Regions from separate parts of the Halobacillus sp. GSS1 genome, predicted to be linked through region 2. Evidence: riboswitches for the same ligand, from Rfam matches in the RefSeq annotation. Region 2 holds a riboswitch; the other holds the start of a gene.
What was found. Region 2 has a riboswitch for S-adenosylmethionine ahead of J0K78_RS11685 (Na+/H+ antiporter NhaC family protein). Riboswitches for the same ligand answer to the same signal wherever they lie in the genome.
Positions count from the first base shown of each region.

Region 1: linked by a shared signal. The riboswitch ahead of J0K78_RS12260 (thiolase family protein) and the one ahead of J0K78_RS11685 (Na+/H+ antiporter NhaC family protein) in region 2 are both predicted to bind S-adenosylmethionine.

Region 1 is NZ_JAFLHE010000005.1:112,086-117,929, forward strand. Features, by position in the region: gene J0K78_RS12240 (hypothetical protein) at 1-5, opposite strand, end outside; gene J0K78_RS12245 (hypothetical protein) at 277-687, shown strand; gene J0K78_RS12250 (hypothetical protein) at 801-1,019, opposite strand; gene J0K78_RS12255 (cell wall-binding repeat-containing protein) at 1,410-2,837, shown strand; SAM riboswitch class I at 3,183-3,287, shown strand; SAM riboswitch class I at 3,355-3,462, shown strand; gene J0K78_RS12260 (thiolase family protein) at 3,534-4,688, shown strand; gene J0K78_RS12265 (acetoacetate--CoA ligase) at 4,709-5,844, shown strand, end outside.
Region 2 is NZ_JAFLHE010000004.1:302,688-308,531, reverse strand. Features, by position in the region: gene J0K78_RS11690 (glycoside hydrolase family 3 protein) at 1-2,000, opposite strand, end outside; gene J0K78_RS11685 (Na+/H+ antiporter NhaC family protein) at 2,333-3,736, opposite strand; SAM riboswitch class I at 3,791-3,898, opposite strand; gene J0K78_RS11680 (ABC transporter substrate-binding protein) at 3,969-5,042, opposite strand; gene J0K78_RS11675 (ABC transporter ATP-binding protein) at 5,070-5,843, opposite strand.

The DNA.
Region 1 (5,844 bases), on a different contig from region 2:
CCCATATCACTCTCTCCCATCGTATTGGCTTACCTTCTACAATACGAATCGATATGGAAAAGGTGTGGATGCGGGCAATTGTACTAGGGAGATGGAGATATGGTGACAAATACAAGTGTTAAGTCCTGGGATTTCAAACGGGACAGGCACTCAACTTTATTCTACTAACTTATAAGGATAAAGGTTTCTATACCCTCAAGGAAGATTACGGTTTTCCCCCACCCTCCGTAGGTGAGATAATAAAGACATTTAATAGAAAAGGAGGGAATGCCTATAATGTCTAAGTTATTACGAACAACTATGTTTAGAAAACTACTTAGCAGCTTATTTGTTTTCTTATCTATACATGTGTACTTAGTCTTTGTATTCCTCTTATTTGGCGAGTCCCAGGGCATCCATGATTATGTGTTTGGATTTTTTTGGATCGGTATCCCATCTATATTTATATATGCTCCCGTATGGTCATTACTAAGTGATCACCTCGCTTCCCTAGTTACAAAAGAAACCAAAATCTCTGTCAGACATCGAAGTTATTCCCTTTCCTTTCACTTATTAGGTGGGATCGTCGTTCTATTTTTTATCAGTCGGGTTTTCACCATATTTTCAATCATTGCTGCTTTCCTGTTCTGGGTTTTCGATTCATACTTATTAGAAACGATAAAAAGACGTAATCAGCATAAGCAGTGAGATTCCATAAAAAGAACCTGGTAACAATGGTCCACCGTTGTTACCAGGCTTTTTTCTTGCACGAACCGTCTGTGATCAGCATCTTATTTATGAGAAAACTAGAAATGGAAAAACTATGAGAGGTTCGAACTAAATCCATATAAATACGCGACCAACTTATTAAATTCCTCATCAGAGGAACACTCAATCTGCAAATCAATAAAGGTCATCACAATTTCTTCGTCCTCAAACGGAAAATGGCTGCTATCTACATTGGTTAAGATCTGCCGTTTGGATAATCCCTTTTGTAGTAATACATCTACGGCCTGTTTCATTGAAGATACTTCTGCCATTTGTATGCCCCCTCAACTTAGTAGTCTTGTTTAAATCCACCTAATCATGCCTTTCGATTAAAAAAACAGGAAAGACCTGAGGAAACCAAGAATTATATATTCTTGTATATATTATTTACTACGTCTTTCTTCTAAATTCCTGCTTTTCATGCCGAAATATAAACGCTCTACCAAGATTAAACAGAGATGTCCCAATCTCACTTTGCGATTCTTTAAATCTATCAGACACGTAGACCAATGAGTCGATATATGTCATAAAAAATAGATAGCTTTACTTCGAAGACTGATTTATAATCCTTTTAGTGAACTCGAATGGAAGGTGATGATCCCGTTAAAATCAGCGGTTGTACTGTTGCTTAAGTCCTATTGAAGTTAAAAGTAAAGGGGAAAATGAAACGAGTGAAAAAATTTGTCGGTTTTACAGTTGCTGCTCTATTAACGTCTACCTTATTGACCACACCTGTCCTTGCCACAAGCGAAACACCTTTTAAAAGTCTGGAAGATTTCAAGAAACAAAAGCAGGTTCCGAATGCCCAGGAAATTAAACTGCTTGGCTATAACCAATGGGGAGAATTTGAAGAGGAAGAGCCGAATAATACCATGGCCCAGGCCAATCACATAACAACTGAGGATCTCGCCGTTGGCACATTCACAAAGAGTGATAAAGATTATTACAAGATTGAAATCAATGGAGATGAAGAAGTGGATCTGTCTGTATCTCTTTTCTCTATGAATGAAGATGAAACCAACATGCAGCTGAATGTAAATGTTTATAACTCCACCGGTGAAGAAATGGATAGCTACTTTGAAGGTAGCGACGAGTATGGATATGGGGGTGGATTTTATCTGGACCCGGGCGTCTACTACTTTGAGGCTTCTGATTTAGCTGACTTGAATAATGGGGAAACATACATGTTTAGTCCTCTTGTTCTCGAAGATGAACCATATATTGACCGTATCGCCGGTGAAGACCGCTACCATACAGCGGCAGCTATTGCTGTACGTAGAAGTGCTGGGTATCCAAGCGACCATATCATCCTTGCAACGGGAGCTGACTTCCCTGATGCGCTTGCAGGGGCGCCGCTTGCGTTCTACTATGATGCTCCCATTCTTTTGACCAGGAAAAACTCTCTTCCGCAGATTACAAAGTCAACGATTGAGGTGTTAGGCGCCAAGCATGTCACGATCCTTGGTGGCACAGGTGCCATTTCCAAAGATGTTGAAAACTCACTTGTGAAATTAGGACTGGATGTCGAAAGGATTTCAGGAGCTGACCGGTACGAAACCGCAACAGCCATTGCCGAAGTGCTTCCAGCTAGTGATGGAGCCGTGGTCGCGTACGGAAGAAACTTCCCTGACGCGCTTTCCATCGCACCGGTAGCCGCAAGCAACATGATGCCGATCCTTTTAACAGAAAAAAGTAAACTCCCGGATGCTACGAAACAAGCCATCAATGATTACGACTTCACCTATGTCGTAGGTGGTGAAGGAGTGATCGATCAAAAAGTATTCTCTCAACTTCCAGATCCAGAACGGATATCCGGGAAAAACAGATATAGCACATCGATCGCAATCGCTGAGTACTTCGAACTGGAACCGACGTTTGTGAATATCGCGACTGGAGTGGATTTCGCAGACGCTCTTGCAGGAGCCACTTATACGTATGGTGAACCGTTATTGTTGACTCCTACCAATTACCTTTCGCCTGAGGTGAAAGATTATTTTGTTAAGAACGAAACCTTCTACTTCACTATTCTTGGTGGCACGGCAGCTGTCAGTGAGAATGTGGAGGATGAGATTCTGGAGCTATTTGAATAGGTTTCTACTACTCTACTATTCCATGGTCAGCCTTAACAAAATGCAAAGTCAGAGCATTAAGTAAGAACAGATTAAACACCACCAAGTAGTCAATCAGGCTTGGTGGTGTTTTTCTACAAATTATCCTAGAAAACTCCAAAAATGCCTTATCGTTTGGTTAATCACTTACTAAAAACGGAACCTCAAGGGAAAGATTATGGAAACACCCTTGACTCTTTAATTGCCGGGGATCATTACAATTTCTACCACACTCAAATAAAATAAATTTTCACACTTTTCTCTAAAATGCATTGACACATACCCTTTCCCTTGCTAACATGGCACTTAACCAAATAACGAAAGAACATCTTATCCAGAGAGGTGGAGGGACTGGCCCTGTGAAGCCCGGCAACCGCTATTAATATAGCATGGTGCCAAATCCTACTGAGTGAACGCTCAGGAAGATAAGAGATTTACATAATCTCTAGCCTCTCTATCAATGATAGAGAGGTTTTATATTTTCCAACTGAATACATATTTCTTATCCAGAGAGGCAGAGGGACTGGCCCGTTGACGCCCGGCAACCATCAAGCAGCCGCTTGAAAAGGTGCTAATTCCTGCAGGAGATGATCCTGGAAGATAAGAAGAGCCAAGAGCCCTCTTCTTATTTTTGTGAAGAGGGCTCTTTCTATTTTACAAAAAGGAGTGTCTACATAGATGAAACCCGTACTTTTAGATGGCATTCGTACCCCGTTCGGAAAATGGAAAGGGGCTTTGAAAAAGAAATCCGCAGCAGAACTTGGATCACATGCGCTAAACGCTCTAATTGAGAGAAATCCGATAGCCAAACAGGCAGATGGTGCGCTACTTGCCCAAGTGATCCAGGCTGGGGGCGGCCAAAATCCTGCCAGGCAAGTCGCTTATAAGGCGGGGGTGGAGATCAATACACCTGCCATCACATTGAACAATGTCTGCTTAGGAGGAATCGCTACGATTGCGGATGCCTCCCGTAGACTGCAGTTGAACGAAGGAGAATTATACATCGTCGGTGGTTTCGATTCGATGACTAACGCTCCTCATACCGCTCCTGTACGTGCTTCTTCAGGACTCGGTCATAGCATACTGAAAGACACCTTACTGAACGATGGTTTGTGGTGCGCCTTAAGCGATGTGTCGATGGGAGCTCTTACCGATGAGAAAAACCGCTCCTTTGAAATTAGTCGAGGGGAACAAGATGAGTATGCGGCCCTTTCCCAGCAACGAGCATCAAACGCTCAGGAAAAAGGCTGGCTGCAGCCAGAAATCACTCCTTTCTCAGGATTGCTTGAAGAAGATGAAGGTATCCGCAAAGGAACGACAGTTGAAAAGTTATCGAACCTCTCCCCTGCCTTTTCCAACGAAGGCACGATTACGGCAGGCAATGCGTCTCAAATGACGGACGGGGCGAGCGTTGGGATCGTTACCACGAAAGAGAAAGCAGAATCACTCGGACAGGATACGCTCGCAGAAATCATCGATTGGTCCGAGATTGCCGGACCAGATCCGAGTTTACAGACGAAACCATCGCAAGCGATTCAAGAACTATTAGACAGACACCAATTGACAACTGACGATATCGATCTGTTTGAAATCAATGAAGCTTTCGCCAGTGTGGTGATTGCCAGCTGCCGGGATCTTGGCATCGATTATGACCGCGTCAACGTCAACGGTGGCGCGATCGCTCTTGGTCACCCATTAGGCGGCACAGGGTTTCGACTCGTTTTGACCCTTGCCCATGAACTGAAACGTCGCGGCGGTGGAAAAGGCATCGCGTCCCTTTGTGGCGGTGGCGGACAGGGCATGGCCCTATTGATTGAAGTTCCTCATACATAATTCGAAAGGAGACATATCCAATGAATACATCAATTACCGCTCAGCGCTCCCCTTATCTTTGGGAACCATCGAGCGAAAGAATAGAACAATCGCATATCAAAGCTTTTGCTGAATCTACCGGCCAGCCGCTCTTTCCATATGAACGGTTCCACCGCTGGTCCGTTTCCCACCTTTCTGAATTTTGGTCAGCCGTTTGGGATTATGCAGGAATTATCGGAGATAAAGGCGACCGTGTTTTTGTCCCTGGCCCTTCGATGCCGGATAGTACATGGTTTCCGGAAGCACGATTGAACTTCGCTGAAAATCTGCTGCGCGGTTCTCTTGATCGAACCGTTGCCTATGAAGCGAATGAGGAAGGTGTTCAACGAAGCATCACTTTACATGAGCTAAGGCAATCCGTCGCCAAAGCACAGGAAGGATTGAAGCGATTAGGTGTACAGGAAGGCGATTGTGTCGCCGGGGTCACGACGAACGATATCCAGGGATTGGTGGCATTGCTTGCGACGACCTCACTCGGGGCGACATGGACCTCCTGTTCCCCTGACTTCGGGACGAAAGGAATCGTCGACCGCATTGGTCAGGTTAAACCGAAAGTATTGATTGCTCCTCTCTCCTATCAATATAAACAGAAGCCGTTCCAAATCGAGGACAAAATCAAGCAGACGACGGAACATCTGGAAGGACTATCCGCACTCGTCACTTTCGAAGGGAAAACGGATATTGAAGGGATTGAATCTCTTTCATGGAACGAGCTATGCAACAATGAAGCACAAGAGCCGACGTTCGAACCCGTTCCTTTTAATCACCCTTTATATATTTTATATACATCTGGAACAACGGGACTGCCGAAAGCGATCGTCCATTCGGTCGGTGGGACGCTTCTGCAACATGTGAAAGAGCATCAGCTCCATTGCGATGTCCAGCAAAATGACGTGTTGTTCTGGTACACCAATACCGCTTGGATGATGTATCCATGGCTCGTTTCAGGGTTGGCCAGTGAAGCGGCCATTCTATTGTATGACGGCTCTCCCGTAAGGCAGGATTCCCTAACCCATTTGTGGGACATTGCGGATGAAGTCGGCATCACGCATTTCGGCACAAGCCCTAAGTACCTCGATACATTGATGAAAGCAGGGGTCGACCTGAAAAGCAGTCA
Region 2 (5,844 bases):
GCAGCCGTTGCTTCAAAGCTTGCATCTCTGAATCCGTACTGAGCGATATAAGCATCCACTCCTGGATAAGCCATGACGTCATAAGGGTTTCGAATGCCGACTCCGATCACTTCTGCATTGGTATTTGCCATCACATCCTGCATCAGCTGCATTTGAGGATGAGTGGCTGAACGCGTGTACACATTGTAAGTGTACGTACCGAAGATAACCTTGTCTGCTTCTGCCACCGTTTGCTTTTGCTCAGCTGTTAATTCACGTTCCCCTGTTTTGATTAAGGTCGTATTTGAATGATGAGCAGATACAGCCTCTTCAAGATCACCAATAAAGGAGTTTCCAATCACCACGATTTGTTTATCACCCGATGCGTCTGCAGGCAGAACCCCATCATTTTTCACTAGTGTAATGGAACGTTCCGCTGCTTCTCTTTCCACCGCTTTATGTGCATCTGACCCGACGACTTCCTCCGCTTCTGCAATTTTCTCATCAATTGGTTGAGGCATTTCTTCTTTGATGATTCCCCTGTTCAATTTCAAGGTAAGGATCCGTTCAACAGAATCTTCAATCGTAGCCATCGGTATTTCGCCAGACTCGACAGCTTCATAGACACCTGAAGCCACTTCTTCGAGACCTACAGGCATAAGCGCAATATCTGTCCCGGCATTGATCGCACGAATAACAGCATCCACCGGTCCGAAATGGTCAGCGATAGCTTTCATATTCAAAGCGTCAGTGACGACGACTCCATCATAATTCATCTCTTCACGCATCAAACCTGTCAGTACTTTTTCAGAAAGAGTGGCTGGAAGGGCAATTTCAGAACCATCCTTCTGAGAGATTACTTTCGTATCATCGATTTTCGGGAACGTAATATGCGCAGTCATGATCGCATCAATGCCCGCATCCATCGCTTGTTGGAATGGATACAACTCAACTTCCTTCAGCCGCTCAAGGTCGTATGGGACTTCAGGAAGTCCAAGGTGGGAATCTGTCGCTGTATCCCCATGACCCGGAAAGTGTTTTGCCGTTGCGGCTACTCCATGTTGCTGCAGCCCTTTCGTATACGCCACGCCCATTTTTCCAACAAGCTCAGGATCTTCTCCGAAAGAACGAACCCCGATGACAGGGTTGTCAGGATTATTGTTCACATCCATGACAGGGGCAAAGTTCATGTTGATACCAAGAGAGGAAAGTTCAGCCCCGATCACAGACCCTACATCTTCCGCGATTTCTTCGGAACGAGTAGCACCCAGAGCCATGTTTCCAGGCATGTCCGTTCCTGACTGAAGACGAGTCACAATTCCGCCTTCCTGGTCAATCGTCATAAGCAGTCCATATTTTTCAGAGGCTGCTTGATAATCAGAAACAAGCTTCGCTGTTTGTTCCGTTGTCACAACGTTTTCACGGAATAAAATGACCCCACCCAGATGATATTCCTGTACCATTTCTTCGATTTCAGGAAGCATTTCCGTCACGTTTTCACCTTCCCATTTCCTGAAATCAGGCATGAGCATCTGGCCGACTTTTTCCTCCATTGTCATGTTGGAAAGAGCATGTTGGACGAGGTCGTAACGATCACCATCCTGCTTTTTGATGGTCGGTTTAAATTCCGTCCTCCCTTTTTTGGAGTGGTCCGGTTTAAAATCAAGGGCAATCCGATCTTTAAAATCACCGTTCGATACCGTCACCCATGTACGTCCAGGTTTTCCTGTAAAAGTGACCGTACCGTCATCCTCCACAGTGGCAACGTTCGAATTCTTCGATTTCCAAACGAGTCCGTCTTCCACTTTTGTAAAATGTCCGTCTTCATACACATTCAGTGCGGAAAGAGTAAACTCATCCCCTTCCATCGTTAAATCTGCCTGTGGTACGTTTTCAAAGATGATTAAATCCGATAATCCGCCATCTTCAGCGGCTTCCACCTTTGTACCCATCAACCACGATGGCAGCATCATACCCAGGGTCAGTGTAAAGATAAACATCCATTTCCCCGCCATTCTCATTCGCCATTCCTCCTTGATTTATCTATTTGTAAAAGGTGTCTTCCTATCCAAAAAGACCCTTTCGCAAAACGTTTTCTAAAAAAGCAGTTCTTCATAAAGTCGGTATAGGAGAAATATTGTTGTAAACGTTTACATTTTGTAATAAAAGCGTAACGGAAATAGATATAGTCGTCTATACCACTTAAGGCCCGAATCGTCCTTTTTCCCTTCTTTTTCCAAAGCTTTCCTACTATTCCAATCGACTCATTTTAAAATAATATGTCAACCTTTCTTGAAATTAATGTAAAAAAAGTACATAAAAAAAGGAACCTGGATCCAGGTTCCTTTCCCTCTTAAGAAGCACTCCTCATTACGGCTTTCCTTTTTTCTACTGTGAATTTCGGATATCTGAAAGCGATCGCTAAAAGACCGGCTGCAGCTGTGAGTAAAGGATAAATGCAAAACGGAACAATCGCGACAGGAGAAATACCAGCCACACCTGCCACTGCTAAAATCTGTCCACCATAAGGAATGATTCCCTGAACGGAACTGGCAAAGATATCGAGGATACTTGCGGAGCGACGCCCTTCGATGCCGTATTCATCAGAAATCTGTTTCGCCAGCGGGCCCGCTGTAATGATGGAAATCGTGTTGTTCGCAGTAGAAAAGTTGACGGCCGTCACAATCCCTGCAATACCAAGCTCCCCGCCACGATTCGAGTTCACTTTCCGACTCACGGCTTGTAATAGAAACTCTATCCCTCCATTTGCACGGATCAATTCCACAAGACCACCGAGCAAAATCGCTATCATTGCGAGCGTCTGCATATTCGTAAATCCATCCCCTACCATAGTGACGAACTCCATACCAGAAAACTTTCCAAGCAGAAGGCCGACACCTCCGGCGAAAACAATACCACCAATCAAAACATAAATGACATTCACTCCGGCAATCGCAAAGCCAAGCACGCCTAAGTAAGGTAAAATTTCTACAATGTTGTACGCGTAGTTTTCATCCAGGCTAGCCGAGGCATCCGCCGTCATTACAGCAAAAATAACGGCCGTGATGATGGCTGCTGGTAAAACGATAAAGAAATTTGCTTTGAACTTCTCTTTCATTTCCGTGCCTTGCGTACGGACAGCTGCAATGGTCGTATCTGAAATAACGGAAAGGTTGTCCCCAAACATTGCACCACTGACAATGGCACCCATGACCAGGGCAAGGCCAATGTCCGTCTGTTCTGCCACGCCTACGCCGATAGGGGCGAGGGCAACCACCGTACCTGTTGAGGTCCCCATGGAAATCGAGATGAAGCAGCCGATGACAAACAAACCGACGACCATCCAGCCTCCAGGGAGATAAGTCAAGCCGAGATTGACGGTGGATTCAACTGCTCCCATTCCGGATGCTACGGCAGCAAATGCGCCCGCCAGCAGGAAGATGATCACCATTAAAATGATGTTCGGGTGCCCTCCTCCTTTCGTCAACTGGGAAATTTTCGTTTGGAAATCCGTTTTCCGGTTCATGGCTAAGGCGAAGAGAATAGCTGCGAATAGGGCAACTAGAACGGGCATTTTATAAAAATCACCTGTGATGACCCCTGATCCGATGAAAAGCAAAATAAAGACCACAAATGGGATGAGTGCGAAAGCATTGCTGCTTGGTTTTGTCATGATTTGACCTCCTTTTTTATATAACTCATCAGAATAGTTGGTTTTATCCCGAGAAAAGTTCCTGATCCAAAAGAAGGCGGCCAACAAAAAAGAGCCTTCTTACAATAAGAAGGCTCTTGAAACGTATCCGTTCATTCCTTCTTATCTCTCAAGTGATCATCACTTGCTGGACTTAGCACCGGCCAACCGATGTTGGTGGTTGCTGAAGCTTCACAGGACCAGTTCCTCCGCTTCTCTTGATAAGAAATATTCAATTGAGTTAATGGTAACTTTACAATAAAAAAGATCCTCTGACAAGAGATTTTCAGAAAAATTGTTATCGATCGTAGCGCCCGATCATTTCCATCGCTTCTTCAGAAAGAGACGTGTCGATGGCATCATTGAAGTTAATATCTCCACTGATAGCACCGTTCGCATCATACATCTCGAACTGTTTCTTAATATCGTCAATAAACATTTCTCCGTTAGGGTCAAGCCCCGTCACACCGACTTTCTTCCAAACTTCTGCGTCCTTAAGCGCCGTATGTTTGGTCATGATATCAATCACTTCATCAAGACCTTCATCATGAAGGAACGCATCATTATAATCACGGACACCCTTCAGATAGGCAGCCATAAAACGTACAGAAACGTCGGTTTCTTTTTCGATGAAATCAGGGGATCCCAGCACCATCGCAATCTGTGCATCCGGAGCGAAATCTGTAGCGTCACCGAAACGAACGTGCAGGTTCTGTGCTTCTCCCTGAGTGATCAGTGGCTCGATCTGAAGAGCGGCATCAATCGATTTGTTCCCCATGGCCGCAAGCATGTTTCCAAAGTCAGACATGAGAACAAATTCGACATCGTCTTCTGTCAGACCGGCATGTTCAAGCATGCGCTGAAAAATATAATCATCCACAGCATTTCTCGATGAAACGGCAATCCGCTTTCCTTTCAAGTCGCTGTACTCTTTGATTTCATCCTGCAGATCTTCACGAATCACAAAACTGAAATAGGAGCTGCCATCGAAATAATGCCCTTTATCGGCAATGATCTTCACGTCAATCCCCTGGGCGATAGCATTGAAGAAGGAAGCCGTGGAAACACCACCGGCAATATCCACTTCCCCTGCTGCCAGAGCTGGAAGCATATCGTCACTATTGGCGAACGTTGTGAACTTGATATCAATGTTGTAATCGTCAAAGTACCCTTTTTCTTCAGCAATATAAAAGCCGGCCCCTGAAGCTGCTCCATCTTCAGCTATTACTACCGTCGCCTTCTTATCTAATGGAGCAAAATCACCGTCTGTGAGGCCACCGCTACCTGTATCTCCCCCGTCATCACTGGAGGAACACCCGAACAGCACAAAGATAATCAACAAAAAAGAAAACAGATGACATACTTTTTTCATCATGGGATTCCAATCCCCTCTCTTCCTCTATTTACGCGAACGCTGTACTTCTTCCTGAAGATGATTCCAAATCTCCACAAAATGCTCCGCCATCAAAGGGTCCGCCCGTACCTGCTCCATATTTCTCGGGCGCGGCAGATCAATCCGTTTTTCATCGATAATCGTGCCGGGCTGCGAGCTCATTAACAAAATCCGGTCGCTAAGTAGGAGCGCTTCATCTATGCTATGGGTAATAAATAAGACCGTTTTCTTCGTTTCTGACCATATATTTAAAAGTTCCTCCTGCAAAATGAATTTATTCTGCTCATCGAGCGCAGCAAAAGGTTCATCCATAAGGAGGATTTCCGGATCGTTCGCAAATGCTCTCGCAATGCTGACGCGCTGCTTCATCCCACCGGAAAGCTCTTTTGGATAGAGCTTGGCGAATTTCTCGAGCCCTACTTTATTCAAATAATAAGCGGTCCGCTCCTTGATTACATCTGCAGGCATGTGTCTCATCTTTAACCCGAAACTCACATTGCCTTCAACGGTCAACCATGGAATGACTCCTCTTTCCTGAAAAACCATCGACTGCAGCGGCCGTTCTTTTTTACTCTTTGCAATCGTGAAGGAGCCACCACTTGGTTTTTCTAACTCCGCCAGAATCCTTAACAGCGTCGTTTTCCCACAGCCGCTCGGCCCGACGAGACAGACGAATTCACCATCCGCAATATCAAGAGAAATCCCCTCTAAGGCCGTCACGCGGGTCTCTTTTTTATAAAAAACCTTTGTTAAATCCTGAATCGATATTTTAGCCTCCATC